Linked DNA regions of Paraburkholderia fungorum. The protein of the gene in region 2 interacts with the protein of the main gene of each other region in a pairwise test. Links are inferred from orthologs where the notes say so. Each region holds a gene or a part of one and is shown on either strand. Other genes may lie near its edges.

Region 1 (3,995 bases), 350 kb from region 2 along the record:
CCGTGCGACGCCTGCGATAACGCAATCGAACTCGACAAACCGCTATTGCAGATCGACCACGCCGAATAGCTGCCCGCGACGAGCCATGCGAAATCCACCTTCACCCGCCGGGCGATCTCACGTGAAAGCAGCGCGCCGACAATCAGCCCGAGTCCCCAGTTGAGCCATGCACAGATGCCGACCACGGGGAACACCAGCAACGCCGCCCGAGCCGGTGTCTGCACGCGTGAAGCCATGGCGCGCAAGCCGCGCTGCACGATCGGCGCTTCGGCGATTGCGTAACCTGTCGCGAGGATCAGGATCATCTGCAACGCGAAGCCGAGAATGTTGAATGTGCCGCCGTACCAGGAAGTCAGCAACGTCGGCACGGAGGCGTGCGGCGCGAACGCAAAGGCCAGCAGACTGACCACCACCGTCAAGCCAATTGAAAGCACGAACGGGTCCGGCATCACCTGTTCGAATATATAAACGAGGCCGCCTACGACGCCCTGCCGAGGCGCGGCCGTGTCCGTCACTGTGCCCCCGTAACCCTTCTTTTCCATGGTCTCGCTCCGCTGATACGCGGGCGTCGGTTGCTCACGCAACCCGACGCCAATCCGATAAATACAGTTCGCTTACGCGCAGCGATTTGCTGCGACGACGAAACATAATCGAATTTGGAATTTCATGTTTTTTCGCGGGACAGGTGGCCGTTTTCGCGAAAAGGATTCGGAGGAGGGACACGCCTGAAGCAGATCGGCTGGCAGCGTTGTCGCGATGCGCGAGCTGCATCAATTTCAACGCAGGGGGAGGGGTAGAAGAGTTAAAGATTTCGTGGCCGTGAACCGGAGGAGCGCGTCGGGTGTGAGACACCGGAAGAGACGGCGGGAAGCTTCGATTCGTTTTTAATTGGCGAAATCTACAATGCGCTGCTGGCCCTTCATTCCATCCACCGGACATCGAGCAGATAAAACAGAAGGCCAGCTTCAACCCGACTGTCAGACCTTGCGCAGGTCCTGACCCGTCGACAACATCCGCTCCACATACCGCGCAATCAGATCGATCTCCAGATTCACCTTCGCCCCTACGCGCAGATGCTTAAGCGCAGTCACCTCGACCGTGTGCGGAATCAGGTTGATCGAAAACTCGCACCCATCGTCACGATCCTTCACCGAATTGACGGTCAGACTCACGCCGTTGACCGTGACCGATCCTTTAAACGCGAGATAGCGGCCAATCTCACGCGGCGCGAGCACGCGCAATTCGTGCGACTCGCCAACCGGCGCGAAATGCGTAACGGTACCCAGTCCGTCGACGTGACCGGACACGATATGTCCGCCCAGCCGGTCGTGCGCACGCAGCGCCTTCTCCAGATTGACCTCGCCGGGTTCGCCAAGACCTGCCGTGCAATTGAGACTTTCGCGCGACACATCGACTTCGAACGAATGCGCGGTCTTCGCAACCACCGTCATGCACGCGCCCTGGATCGTGATGCTGTCGCCCAGTTGCACGTCGCCGAGATCGAGGCCGCCGGCTTCGACGTTCAGGCGCACGCCCGCGTCGCCATCCGCGCCCAGAGGCTTGACTGATTCGATGCGGCCCACTGCCGCGACGATTCCTGTAAACATCGTGCTAGTCCTTGATCAATTCGAAACGGGGGAGGACGCGGGATCGTCGCCGGGTTCTGCGGGGCTGGCTTGCGACGCCGCCAGAGGCGCAAAGCGCGCGAGAATCCGCAGATCGTCGCCGATCCGGTCCACTGCGTGAAAATTCAGTTTGACGCGGCCTTCGAGCGTGTCGGGTGCGTGCAGGTTGAACATGCTCATCGAGTCCATGCCGAGCAGGTTCGGCGCGAGATACACGAGCAGTTCGTCGACGCAACCTTCGCGCAGCAGCGAGCCGTTCAGTTTATAGCCCGCCTCGACGTGCAATTCGTTCACGTTGCGTTCGCCGAGCGCCTTCAGCATGCCGGGCAGATCGACCTTGCCGGCCGCGTTCGCCATCTGCACGATCTCGGCGCCACGGTCGCGCAATGCATTGGCGCGGTCGGTGTGACGCTGGTCGAGATTGCCGCAGAAAATCAGCGTGGGCGCACCGGCCAGAATCTGCGCGTCCGGCGGCACATCGAGCTGACTGTCGATCAACACGCGTTGCGGCTGACGCGGCGTATCGACCGCGCGCACGGTCATGCGCGGATTGTCTTCCCTGACCGTGCCGATGCCCGTCAGAATCGCCGATGCGCGAGCGCGCCACGCGTGACCATCCGCGCGTGCCGCTTCGCCGGTGATCCATTGGCTGACGCCCGACGGCAAACCGGTGCGACCGTCGAGCGACGCCGCGACTTTCATGCGAACCCACGGACGGCCGCGCGTCATCCGAGACACGAAGCCGATGTTCAGTTCGTGCGCTTCCTGCGCAAGCAGGCCGCAACGCACTTCGATGCCGGCGTCGCGCAGCATCTTCAGCCCACGCCCGGACACCTGCGGATTCGGATCTTCCATCGCCGCGACGACGCGCGCGACCTGCGCTTCGATCAGCGCGTTCGCGCACGGCGGGGTGCGGCCGAAATGGCTGCACGGTTCGAGCGTCACGTAAGCAGTAGCGCCGCGCAGATCATGGCCGCGCGAGCGCGCGTCCTTCAACGCGCGAACCTCGGCGTGATCCTGACCGGCCGGTTGCGTGAAGCCTTCGCCGATCACCTCGCCATTCTTGACGAGCACGCAACCCACGCGCGGATTCGGGTCGGTGGTGTACATGCCGCGCTTGGCCAACGCGAGCGCGCGTTCCATATGGACGAAATCGGTTTGCGAAAACATCGGTGTCCGGTCGGGTGCGGTGGCTAGACTAGGTAGAGCTTCGTATTCAGCAAGGTGCGGCTCGCGCCGCGTTTCTTCAACCCGCGAGCGACGCGAATGCGCTGCGCGCTGCGTCGATCGTCGCGTCGATGATCGCGTCGTCGTGCGCGCTCGACACGAAGCCCGCTTCATACGCCGACGGCGCGAAGTACACGCCCGCGTCGAGCATCTTGTGGAAGAACGCGTTGAAGCGCGGCACGTCGCTCTTCGTGACATCGGCGAAGCTGCCCGGAACCGAGTCCGTAAAGTAGATGCCGAACATGCCGCCGAGCGAATCCGCCGAGAACGGCACCTTCGCTTCGCGTGCGACTTGCGACAGACCTTGCGCGAGACGGGCGGTGCGCGCGGCCAGCGTGTCGTAGAAGCCCGGCGCCTGGATCAGTTGCAGCGTCTTCAGACCGGCGGCCACCGCGATCGGATTGCCCGACAGCGTGCCCGCCTGATACACGCCGCCGAGCGGCGCGAGGTGAGCCATGATGTCGCGACGTCCGCCGAACGCTGCGGCCGGCATGCCGCCGCCGATCACCTTGCCCAGACACGTCAGGTCCGGCGTGATGTCGTACACCTCTTGCGCGCCGCCGAGCGCCACGCGGAAACCGCACATCACTTCGTCGAAAATCAGCACCGAGCCGTACTCGGTGCACAGACGGCGCAACGCCTGCAGGAATTCGGGCGTGGCGCGCACGAGGTTCATGTTGCCCGCCACCGGCTCGACGATCACCGACGCGATCTCGTTGCCGAACGCCTTGAACGCCTCTTCGAGTTCGGCGACGTTGTTGTATTCGAGGACCGTGGTGTGCTTCGCGATGTCGACCGGCACGCCTGCCGAGGTCGGATTGCCGAAGGTCAGCAGACCCGAACCGGCCTTGACCAGCAGGCTGTCGGCATGACCGTGATAGCAGCCTTCGAATTTGACGATACGGCTGCGATTCGTGAAGCCGCGCGCGAGACGCAGCGCGCTCATGGTCGCTTCAGTGCCGCTCGACACCATGCGGACCTGTTCGATCGACGGCACCAGCTTGCAGATTTCCTCGGCGATTTCCACTTCAGATTCGGTCGGCGCGCCGAACGAGAAGCCGTTGCCCAGCACGCGCTGCACCGCCTCCAGCACTTCGGGATGGACGTGGCCGAGGATCATCGGGCCCCACGAGCCGATGTAGT
Region 2 (3,974 bases):
AATTTGAGCCGGCTCTCGCAAGCGCCGGCACTTTTTGCATTGAAAGGGGCTTCCTGATGGATCTTCGTAAACTGAAAACTCTGATCGACCTCGTCTCGGAGTCCGGTATTTCCGAACTCGAAGTGACCGAGGGCGAAGGCAAGGTGCGTATCGTCAAGAACGCGCCGCCGGTTTACGTCCAGCCGTCCGCCTCGTACGCGCCGCAATACGCGCAACCGGCCCCGCCGATGGGCGGCGAAGCGCCGGCTGCTGCGGCTCCGGCTACTCCGGCTGTCGCCGCGCCGCAAGGCCACGTGGTGACCTCGCCGATGGTCGGCACGTTCTACCGCGCGCCGTCGCCAGGCGCGGAGCCGTTCGTCCAGGTGGGCGACACGGTCAAGGAAGGCCAGACGATCTGCATCATCGAAGCGATGAAGCTGCTCAACGAAATCGAGTCGGACAAGTCCGGCGTGGTGAAGGAAATCCTCGTCGAAAACGGCCAGGCGGTCGAGTACGGCCAACCGTTGTTCGTGGTCGGCTAACGCGGCACGCTTTGCGCTTTTTGCGCCTGCCGCCCGCGTGCCCGCTGTCCGGGGTGCGCGACCGATCCTCAGAGGCAGCCGGTGTTGCATTCAACCCGGCGCCCATTGATGAGTCGAAAAACCGCTATGTTTGAAAAAATTCTCATTGCCAATCGTGGCGAGATCGCGCTTCGTATCCAGCGCGCCTGCCGCGAACTCGGCGTCAAGACGGTTGTCGTCTATTCAGAAGCCGATAAAGAAGCCAAGTACGTAAAGCTCGCCGACGAGGCGGTCTGTATCGGCCCGGCTCCGTCGAATCTGAGCTATCTGAACATGCCCGCGCTGATCAGCGCGGCTGAAGTGACCGACGCCGAAGCAATTCACCCCGGCTACGGCTTCCTGTCGGAGAACGCCGACTTCGCCGAGCGTGTCGAGCAGTCGGGCTTCACCTTCATCGGCCCGCGCCCGGAAACCATCCGCATGATGGGCGACAAGGTCACGGCCAAGCAGACCATGATCAAAACCGGCGTGCCTTGCGTGCCGGGTTCGGAAGGCGCGTTGCCGGAAGATCCGAAAGAGATCGTGAAGATTGCCCGCCAGGTCGGCTATCCGGTCATCATCAAGGCCGCCGGCGGCGGTGGTGGCCGCGGCATGCGCGTGGTCCACACGGAAGCGGCGCTGGTCAACGCGGTCAACATGACGCGCGAAGAAGCCGGCCGTGCGTTCGGCAACCCGCAGGTCTACATGGAGAAATTCCTGGAGAACCCGCGGCACATCGAAATCCAGATTCTGGCCGACTCGTTCAAGAACGCGATCTGGCTCGGCGAGCGCGATTGCTCGATGCAGCGCCGTCACCAGAAGGTGATCGAAGAAGCGCCGGCGCCGGGTATCGCGCGTCGCCTGATCGACCGTATCGGCGATCGTTGCGCGGATGCGTGCAAGAAGATGGGCTATCTTGGCGCGGGTACGTTCGAGTTCCTGTACGAAAACGGCGAGTTCTACTTCATTGAAATGAACACGCGCGTGCAGGTCGAGCATCCGGTGACCGAACTGATTACGGGCGTCGACATCGTTCAGGAACAGATCCGCATCGCGGCTGGCGAGAAGCTCGCCTTCCGTCAGCGCGATATCCAGTTCAAGGGTCATGCGATCGAATGCCGGATCAACGCTGAAGATCCGTTCAAGTTCATTCCGTCGCCGGGCCGTTTGACGTCGTGGCATATGCCGGGCGGCCCCGGCATTCGCGTCGACTCGCATGCCTACAATGGCTATTTCGTGCCGCCGAACTATGATTCGATGATCGGCAAGCTGATCGCTTACGGCGCCACGCGCGAACAGGCGATCAAGCGGATGCGCATCGCGTTGTCGGAAATGGTGGTGGAAGGCATTCAGACCAACATCCCGTTGCACCGCGAACTGATGCTGGACGCGAAGTTCGTCGAAGGCGGCACCAGCATTCACTACCTCGAAAACCGGTTGGCCGCGAAGCTGCAGGCCGCGCCGGAAGAAGCGTAAGTCATGAGCTACCGGGAACTGATCGCCGAGCTGGCACGCGAGCACGCGGAAGAATTCTCCGACGCGTTGCTCGAGTTGGGCGCGTTGTCCGTGTCGGTTGAAGATGCGGACGCCGACACGCCCGACGAACAGCCGTTGTTCGGCGAGCCCGGTCTCACGCCGGATCGCACGGCGTGGCAGCGTTCGCGCGTGATCGCCTTGGTCGCGCCGGAACAGGAGCCTGCCGTGCTGCTGACTGCCGCGGCCAACGAGATTGGTCTGGAGAACGCACCGACGTTCACCGTGCGCGTCGTCGAAGACCAGGATTGGGTGCGGCTCACGCAGTCGCAATTCGATCCGATTCCGATCGGCGAACGCATCTGGGTCGTGCCGTCCTGGCACGACGCGCCGGACCCCGAAGCACTCGTGCTGGAACTGGACCCGGGCCTCGCGTTCGGCACCGGCAGCCATCCGACTACGCGGCTGTGCATGGAATGGCTCGAGCAATCGGTCAAGCCGGAACAGTCGGTGCTCGATTACGGTTGCGGCTCCGGCATCCTCGCGATCCTCGCGAAGAAGTGCGGCGCGAATCCGGTGTACGGCATCGATATCGACCCGCAAGCGGTCGAATCGGCGCGTCACAACAGCGAGCGTAATCGCGCTGACGTCACGTATGGTTTGCCTGACGAATGCCCGGCCGGCGAGTTCGATATCGTGGTCGCCAATATCCTGTCGAATCCGCTCAAACTGATGGCGTCGATGCTGGTGTCGAAGGTCAAACCGGGTGGACGAATCGCACTGTCCGGCATCCTGGCGCGCCAGGCCGACGAAGTCGCGCAGGTCTACGCGCAGTGGATCGATATCGGCGTATGGCGCGAACACGAAGGTTGGATATGTCTAACGGGAACGCGCCGCGAAAGCCATTAGAATAAGGCGTATTGTCAAACCACCGGCCTTCTGGCTTACCGGCTCAATATGCTCCTGGCGACGCGTTGCCCCTTTTGTGAAACCGTCTTTCGCCTGCAACCGGCGCAGCTCGCGCTGCGCCGCGGTCTTGTACGCTGCGGGCATTGCCAGGAAGTGTTCGATGCGTCGAGCAGCCTGTTCGATGTAACCGAAGGCGGCGACTTCTCCACCGCCAAACCGGTCGCCGCAGCCGCGGCGATCGAAGCGCTTTCCGGCGTCCGTCCGAAAGGTCCTGACTTCAGCGCCGAAGCGTGGGACCCCTGGGCTCCCGCCACCGACGCCGCGATCGACAACCGTCTGCGGCACAACGCCGGCAACCTCCCGCTCTCGCCTGTTTCCACCGACGCGGGCGTTGCCGTCACCCCGCGCCATGCTACTGAGCCGGAACTGCCGGCCAGCGCTTTCACTACACCTCCGCCCGCCGACGAAGAACCGGTACTGGCAGATGCACCGCTCGACCCCTTCGCCTATCCGGCCGACGAAGAGCCGCCCGCAGAGCCGTCCATCGACGAAGCGCCGCGTGTCTGGCACCGGACCGAGCGTCCTTCAGAAACGCCACCGGATGAGCCTTTGCTGAACCCGTCCGCGACATTCCACGGCATTGCCGATAACGAACCGCATTTCGGTGCTGCGGCCGCAGCCACTGCGGCTGAAATGGGTGGAGCGACAGCCTTCGGCGCCGCAGCTGCCGGTCTGGGCCCGACCGATCCCGCCGCGCGTACGGCCGCGTCGGGCGGAAGCGGCGGCAGTGGCGCAGGATTTCCTCCGTCTCCGGTTGCAGCCGGCGGCGAGCCCTTCTCCGTCAACCCGGTGAACGACGGCGACGATCCGTTCCCCGTGGTGCGCGAAACCCGTCCCGCCAAACCCCGTCGGATGGGCTGGGCGATTGCCGGCTCGGTGCTGCTCGTTCTGCTGCTCCTCGCTCTGCTCGTGCAACTCGCGTGGTGGCAGCGCGAAACAGTGCTTGTGTATGTTCCGCGTTCGCAGGCGCTCTACGTGAAAGTCTGCTCGGAG
Region 3 (3,961 bases), 450 kb from region 2 along the record:
TCTTTCGCTCTGCCTCTTTGCACACTATGACCGTCAAGCTTGCTCTGTCCGCACGAAACCGGCTACGCATCAGCACGCTGGCCACCGCATTGTCCGTTGCATCGTGCATGTTCATGGCAACCAGTCCGGCTGTCGCGCAAAGCGTCGGCAAGAAACCGCCGGTGCTGGTTGCGCAAGGCCAGCCGCAACCGGCCGCGCAGCAAGGGCAAACTTTCGAAGAAGAGATCATCCCGCAGCGCTACGCGAACAATCCCGACGTCAACGTGTTCATCGACGATATGGTCGCGCGCTACGACTTCGATCCGGCCGCGCTGCACGCGCTGTTTGCCGGTGCGAGTTATTCGGCGACCGCGGTCAAGCTCGTGACGCCGTCGCCGTCGCCCACGGTCAAGAACTGGCGTGTTTATCAGTCGCGTTTCCTCGATCCGGTGCGAATCAACGCGGGCGTGCGCTTCTGGCGCGCGAACCAGGCCACGCTGCAACGCGCGTACGAGGAGTTCGGCGTGCCGCCTGAGGTGATCGTCGGCATTCTGGGGGTGGAGACGATTTACGGCCGCTTCATGGGCAACTTCCGCGTGCTCGATGCGCTGACCACGCTCAGCTTCGACTACCCGGCTACCGCGAATCGCGGAGATCGTCAGGCGACCTTCCGCAAGAATCTCGAAGACTACCTGGTCTGGACGCGCGATTCTCAAATCGATCCGACCACAGTGCTCGGTTCGTACACGGGTGCAATCGGTATTCCGCAATTCCTGCCGAGCAGCATCGTCAAATATGCGGTGAGCTATGACGGCAACAAACAGATCGACCTGCGCACGAATCAGGCGGATGCGATTGGCAGCGTAGCGAACTATCTGCGTCAGAACGGTTGGGAAAGCGGTCGGCCGGTAGTGTGGAAAATCGGCTCGGACGCGGGCAGTCTGGGCGTTGCGCAAGCTGCCGCCGATGGTCAGCCTGAACCGCGTTGGCCGCTCTCGCAATTGCTGCGCGCCGGCTTGCTGCTGAATCAGCCGGATGTCGATGTCGCGGCCGAAGCGGGCACGCCGGTGACGGTGGTGGATCTGCCGTCTCCGGGACGCGGCACCGAGTTCGTGCTGGGTCTGAAGAACTTTTACGTATTGACGCGTTATAACCGCAGTTTCTTTTATGCGCTGGCGGTTTATCAGTTGGGGCAGCGTATCAAGCAGCAGATGCAGGCCAGCGACGCGATGAATGCGATCAGCAACGGGAACGGCGCTTCGTCGAGCGCGGCTTCGCCTTCGCAATAGTTTGAATGGTAGGCGCCGGGTACGCCCCAGGCGTGAGTCGTACAAAAAAAGCGCCGGTCAGTTTTTAACTGACCGGCGCTTTTTATTTGACTACCGTGACGCTGACCGAACGGCCTACGCTTACGCAGGAAACACCCCGGTGGACAGATAACGGTCGCCGCGATCGCAAACAATGAACACGATCGTCGAATTCTCGACCTGGCGCGCGATACGCAGCGCCACTTCACACGCTCCGCCCGACGAGATGCCAGCAAAGATACCTTCGACCGACGCCATGCGCCGCGCCATTGCCTCAGCAGCCGCCTGGCTCACGTTCTCAACTCGATCCACGCGGCTACGGTCGAAAATTTTCGGCAGATAAGCTTCCGGCCATTTGCGGATACCCGGAATACGCGAACCCTCTTCCGGCTGCGCACCGATGATCTCGATCGCCTGATTCTGTGTCTTCAGATAAGCGGACACGCCCATGATCGTGCCGGTCGTACCCATCGACGAAACGAAGTGGGTGATGCGCCCTTCCGTGTCGCGCCAGATTTCCGGACCCGTGCCTTCGACGTGCGCCGCCGGGTTATCCGGGTTCGCGAACTGGTCGAGGATGATGCCCTTGCCTTCGCGCTGCATCTGCTCGGCGAGGTCGCGCGCGTATTCCATGCCGCCGGTGACGGGCGTCAGGATGATCTGCGCGCCGTAGGCGGCCATGCTCTGACGGCGCTCGACCGACAGATCTTCCGGCATGATCAGAACCATCTTGTAGCCACGGATCGCCGCCGCCATGGCCAGCGCGATACCGGTGTTGCCGCTGGTCGATTCGATCAGCGTGTCGCCCGGCTTGATACGCCCACGCGCTTCCGCTTTCTTGATCATCGACAACGCCGGACGGTCTTTCACCGACCCAGCAGGATTGTTCCCCTCGAGCTTGGCAAGGATCACGTTATTGCGGCTGCGGATTTCGTCGTCGGGAAGCCGGACCAGCTGCACGAGCGGCGTATTGCCGATCGTATCTTCAATCGTTTTGTAAGCCATATCGGTTCGGGTGCTGTCGCTGCGGGGAGTCTGCAATCTGTCGATTCTAAACTACCGTGCCCGTCGTTGCCGGGCGGCCCTGCTGCTCGCATGGATGCACGAGTCCGCTTGTCTCCCATGCTGAGCGCCGCGTCGACACGCGAAGACAGATTCAACGGGAACCGGATCGCAAAAAGCCCGCGGCTGAGTACCGCGGGAGCCAGTCATTTGCATGACAGCTGAAGGAGTGTGCTGCTTCACTCCGACCATGAAGGGGGAAACAAATGGCAGCGGGCCGCGGACGCAGCCCGCACGACGCTATTTCTTCACGACCACCGTGGGGTTGGCGGAGTTGGCTTTGGACGCATCGGCCGAAACAGTCGTGCCTTTGGCCTGTGAAGACGCCGCAGCCTGCGCGTTAGCAGCCGCGCCAGCCGGACCGACAGCGAGACCCTCCGCCTGCAGGCGCTCGACGGTATGCCCGCCCATGCCCTTGACGCGCTTGCCGAGGTCGGCCGGGTCCTTGAACGGACCATGCGCTGTACGCTCGTCGAGAATGGCTTTCGCTTTGGCCGGACCGATGCCCTTGATGCCGCGCAGCGCATCTTCGTTAGCCGTGTTGACGTCGACCGCCGCGTACGCGTGACCGAAGGCGGCCAGCATGGCCGCGGTAACCAGAATTTTTCGAAACATATGGAATCTCCCTCGTACAACCGGTTGGCGAACATCGTCAACCGGGAGATTCCAGTTTAAAGAGGTATCCGAATTATTTACACCTGGCCGAACAGCCAACGCACGTACCGGTCGACACCTTCCTGCACGCTCAGAAACGGCGCGTCATAACCGGCGGCGCGCAGCTTTGACTGGTCGGCTTGCGTGAAGCATTGGTACTTGCCGCGCAACGCGTCGGGGAACGGAATGTATTCGATCAGCCCGCGCTGAACCTGCTCCGCGAGCGGCAACGCCGGCTCGTTATTCAACGAGCGCAGCGTGTTGACCACCGTGCTCGCAATGTCGTTGAACGGCTGCGCGCGGCCGCTGCCGAGGTTGAAGATGCCCGACTTGTCCGGGTTGTCGAAGAAGAACAGGTTGACCTTCACGACATCTTCGACGGAGACGAAATCGCGCGTCTGCTCGCCTGCTGCATAACCGTTGTATTCGCCAAACAGCTTGACCTTCCCTTCGGCGCGGAACTGGTTGAAGTTGTGAAACGCGACCGATGCCATGCGCGCCTTATGCGTTTCGCGCGGGCCGTACACGTTGAAATACCGGAAGCCCGCAATCTGGTTTTTCGCGGTAGGCAGCACGCGGCGGATCACCTGGTCGAACAGGAACTTCGAATAGCCGTACACGTTCAGCGGCTGCTCGACTTCGCGCTCTTCGACAAAGCGGCTCGACCCACCATAAGTTGCCGCCGACGACGCGTACAGGAACTGGATGTTCTGTGTCTGGCAGACTTCGAGCACTTCGCGGCTGTAGCGGAAGTTGTTTTCCATCATGTAGCGGCCGTCGGTTTCCATCGTGTCCGAGCAGGCGCCTTCGTGGAAAATCGCGCGTACTTTGCCGAAGTCGCCGCGTTTGAACCGCTCGATAAAATCGTTCTTGTCGAGATAGTCGTCGATTTCGCAATCGACCAGATTCTTGAACTTGTCCGCGCGCGTGAGGTTGTCGACGGCGATGATGCGTTGTTC

What was found.
Region 1: the proteins of accC (region 2) and ribD interact in binary tests that used the Escherichia coli proteins (3 or more experiments, as listed by UniProt). The link is inferred for Paraburkholderia fungorum from one-to-one orthologs.
Region 3: the proteins of accC (region 2) and cysM interact in binary tests that used the Escherichia coli proteins (3 or more experiments, as listed by UniProt). The link is inferred for Paraburkholderia fungorum from one-to-one orthologs.

What each region holds. Positions count from the first base shown.
Region 1 is NZ_FNKP01000001.1:3,064,780-3,068,774, reverse strand. What follows is about bases 710-3,561. They hold ribD (bifunctional diaminohydroxyphosphoribosylaminopyrimidine deaminase/5-amino-6-(5-phosphoribosylamino)uracil reductase RibD), read right to left. Parts: upstream 2,796-3,561; coding sequence 1,623-2,795; downstream 710-1,622. Other genes in these bases: hemL (glutamate-1-semialdehyde 2,1-aminomutase), read right to left, coding at 2,872-3,561; BLS41_RS13560 (riboflavin synthase), read right to left, coding at 978-1,607. Outside these bases: BLS41_RS13565 (TIGR00366 family protein), read right to left, coding at 1-542; more of hemL, read right to left, coding at 3,562-3,995. UniProt on the Escherichia coli protein: Converts 2,5-diamino-6-(ribosylamino)-4(3h)-pyrimidinone 5'-phosphate into 5-amino-6-(ribosylamino)-2,4(1h,3h)-pyrimidinedione 5'-phosphate.
Region 2 is NZ_FNKP01000001.1:3,412,914-3,416,887, forward strand. Bases 1-2,831 are described here. They hold accC (acetyl-CoA carboxylase biotin carboxylase subunit), read left to right. Parts: upstream 1-647; coding sequence 648-2,015; downstream 2,016-2,831. Other genes in these bases: accB (acetyl-CoA carboxylase biotin carboxyl carrier protein), read left to right, coding at 57-521; prmA (50S ribosomal protein L11 methyltransferase), read left to right, coding at 2,019-2,831. In the rest of the region: more of prmA, read left to right, coding at 2,832-2,921; BLS41_RS15150 (zinc-ribbon and DUF3426 domain-containing protein), read left to right, coding at 2,970-3,974. UniProt on the Escherichia coli protein: This protein is a component of the acetyl coenzyme A carboxylase complex; first, biotin carboxylase catalyzes the carboxylation of the carrier protein and then the transcarboxylase transfers the carboxyl group to form malonyl-CoA.
Region 3 is NZ_FNKP01000001.1:2,957,722-2,961,682, forward strand. Bases 341-3,158 are described here. They hold cysM (cysteine synthase CysM), read right to left. Parts: upstream 2,292-3,158; coding sequence 1,389-2,291; downstream 341-1,388. Other genes in these bases: mltB (lytic murein transglycosylase B), read left to right, coding at 341-1,268; BLS41_RS13065 (ComEA family DNA-binding protein), read right to left, coding at 2,589-2,963; rfaD (ADP-glyceromanno-heptose 6-epimerase), read right to left, coding at 3,041-3,158. Also shown: more of mltB, read left to right, coding at 27-340; more of rfaD, read right to left, coding at 3,159-3,961. UniProt on the Escherichia coli protein: Two cysteine synthase enzymes are found. Both catalyze the same reaction. Cysteine synthase B can also use thiosulfate in place of sulfide to give cysteine thiosulfonate as a product.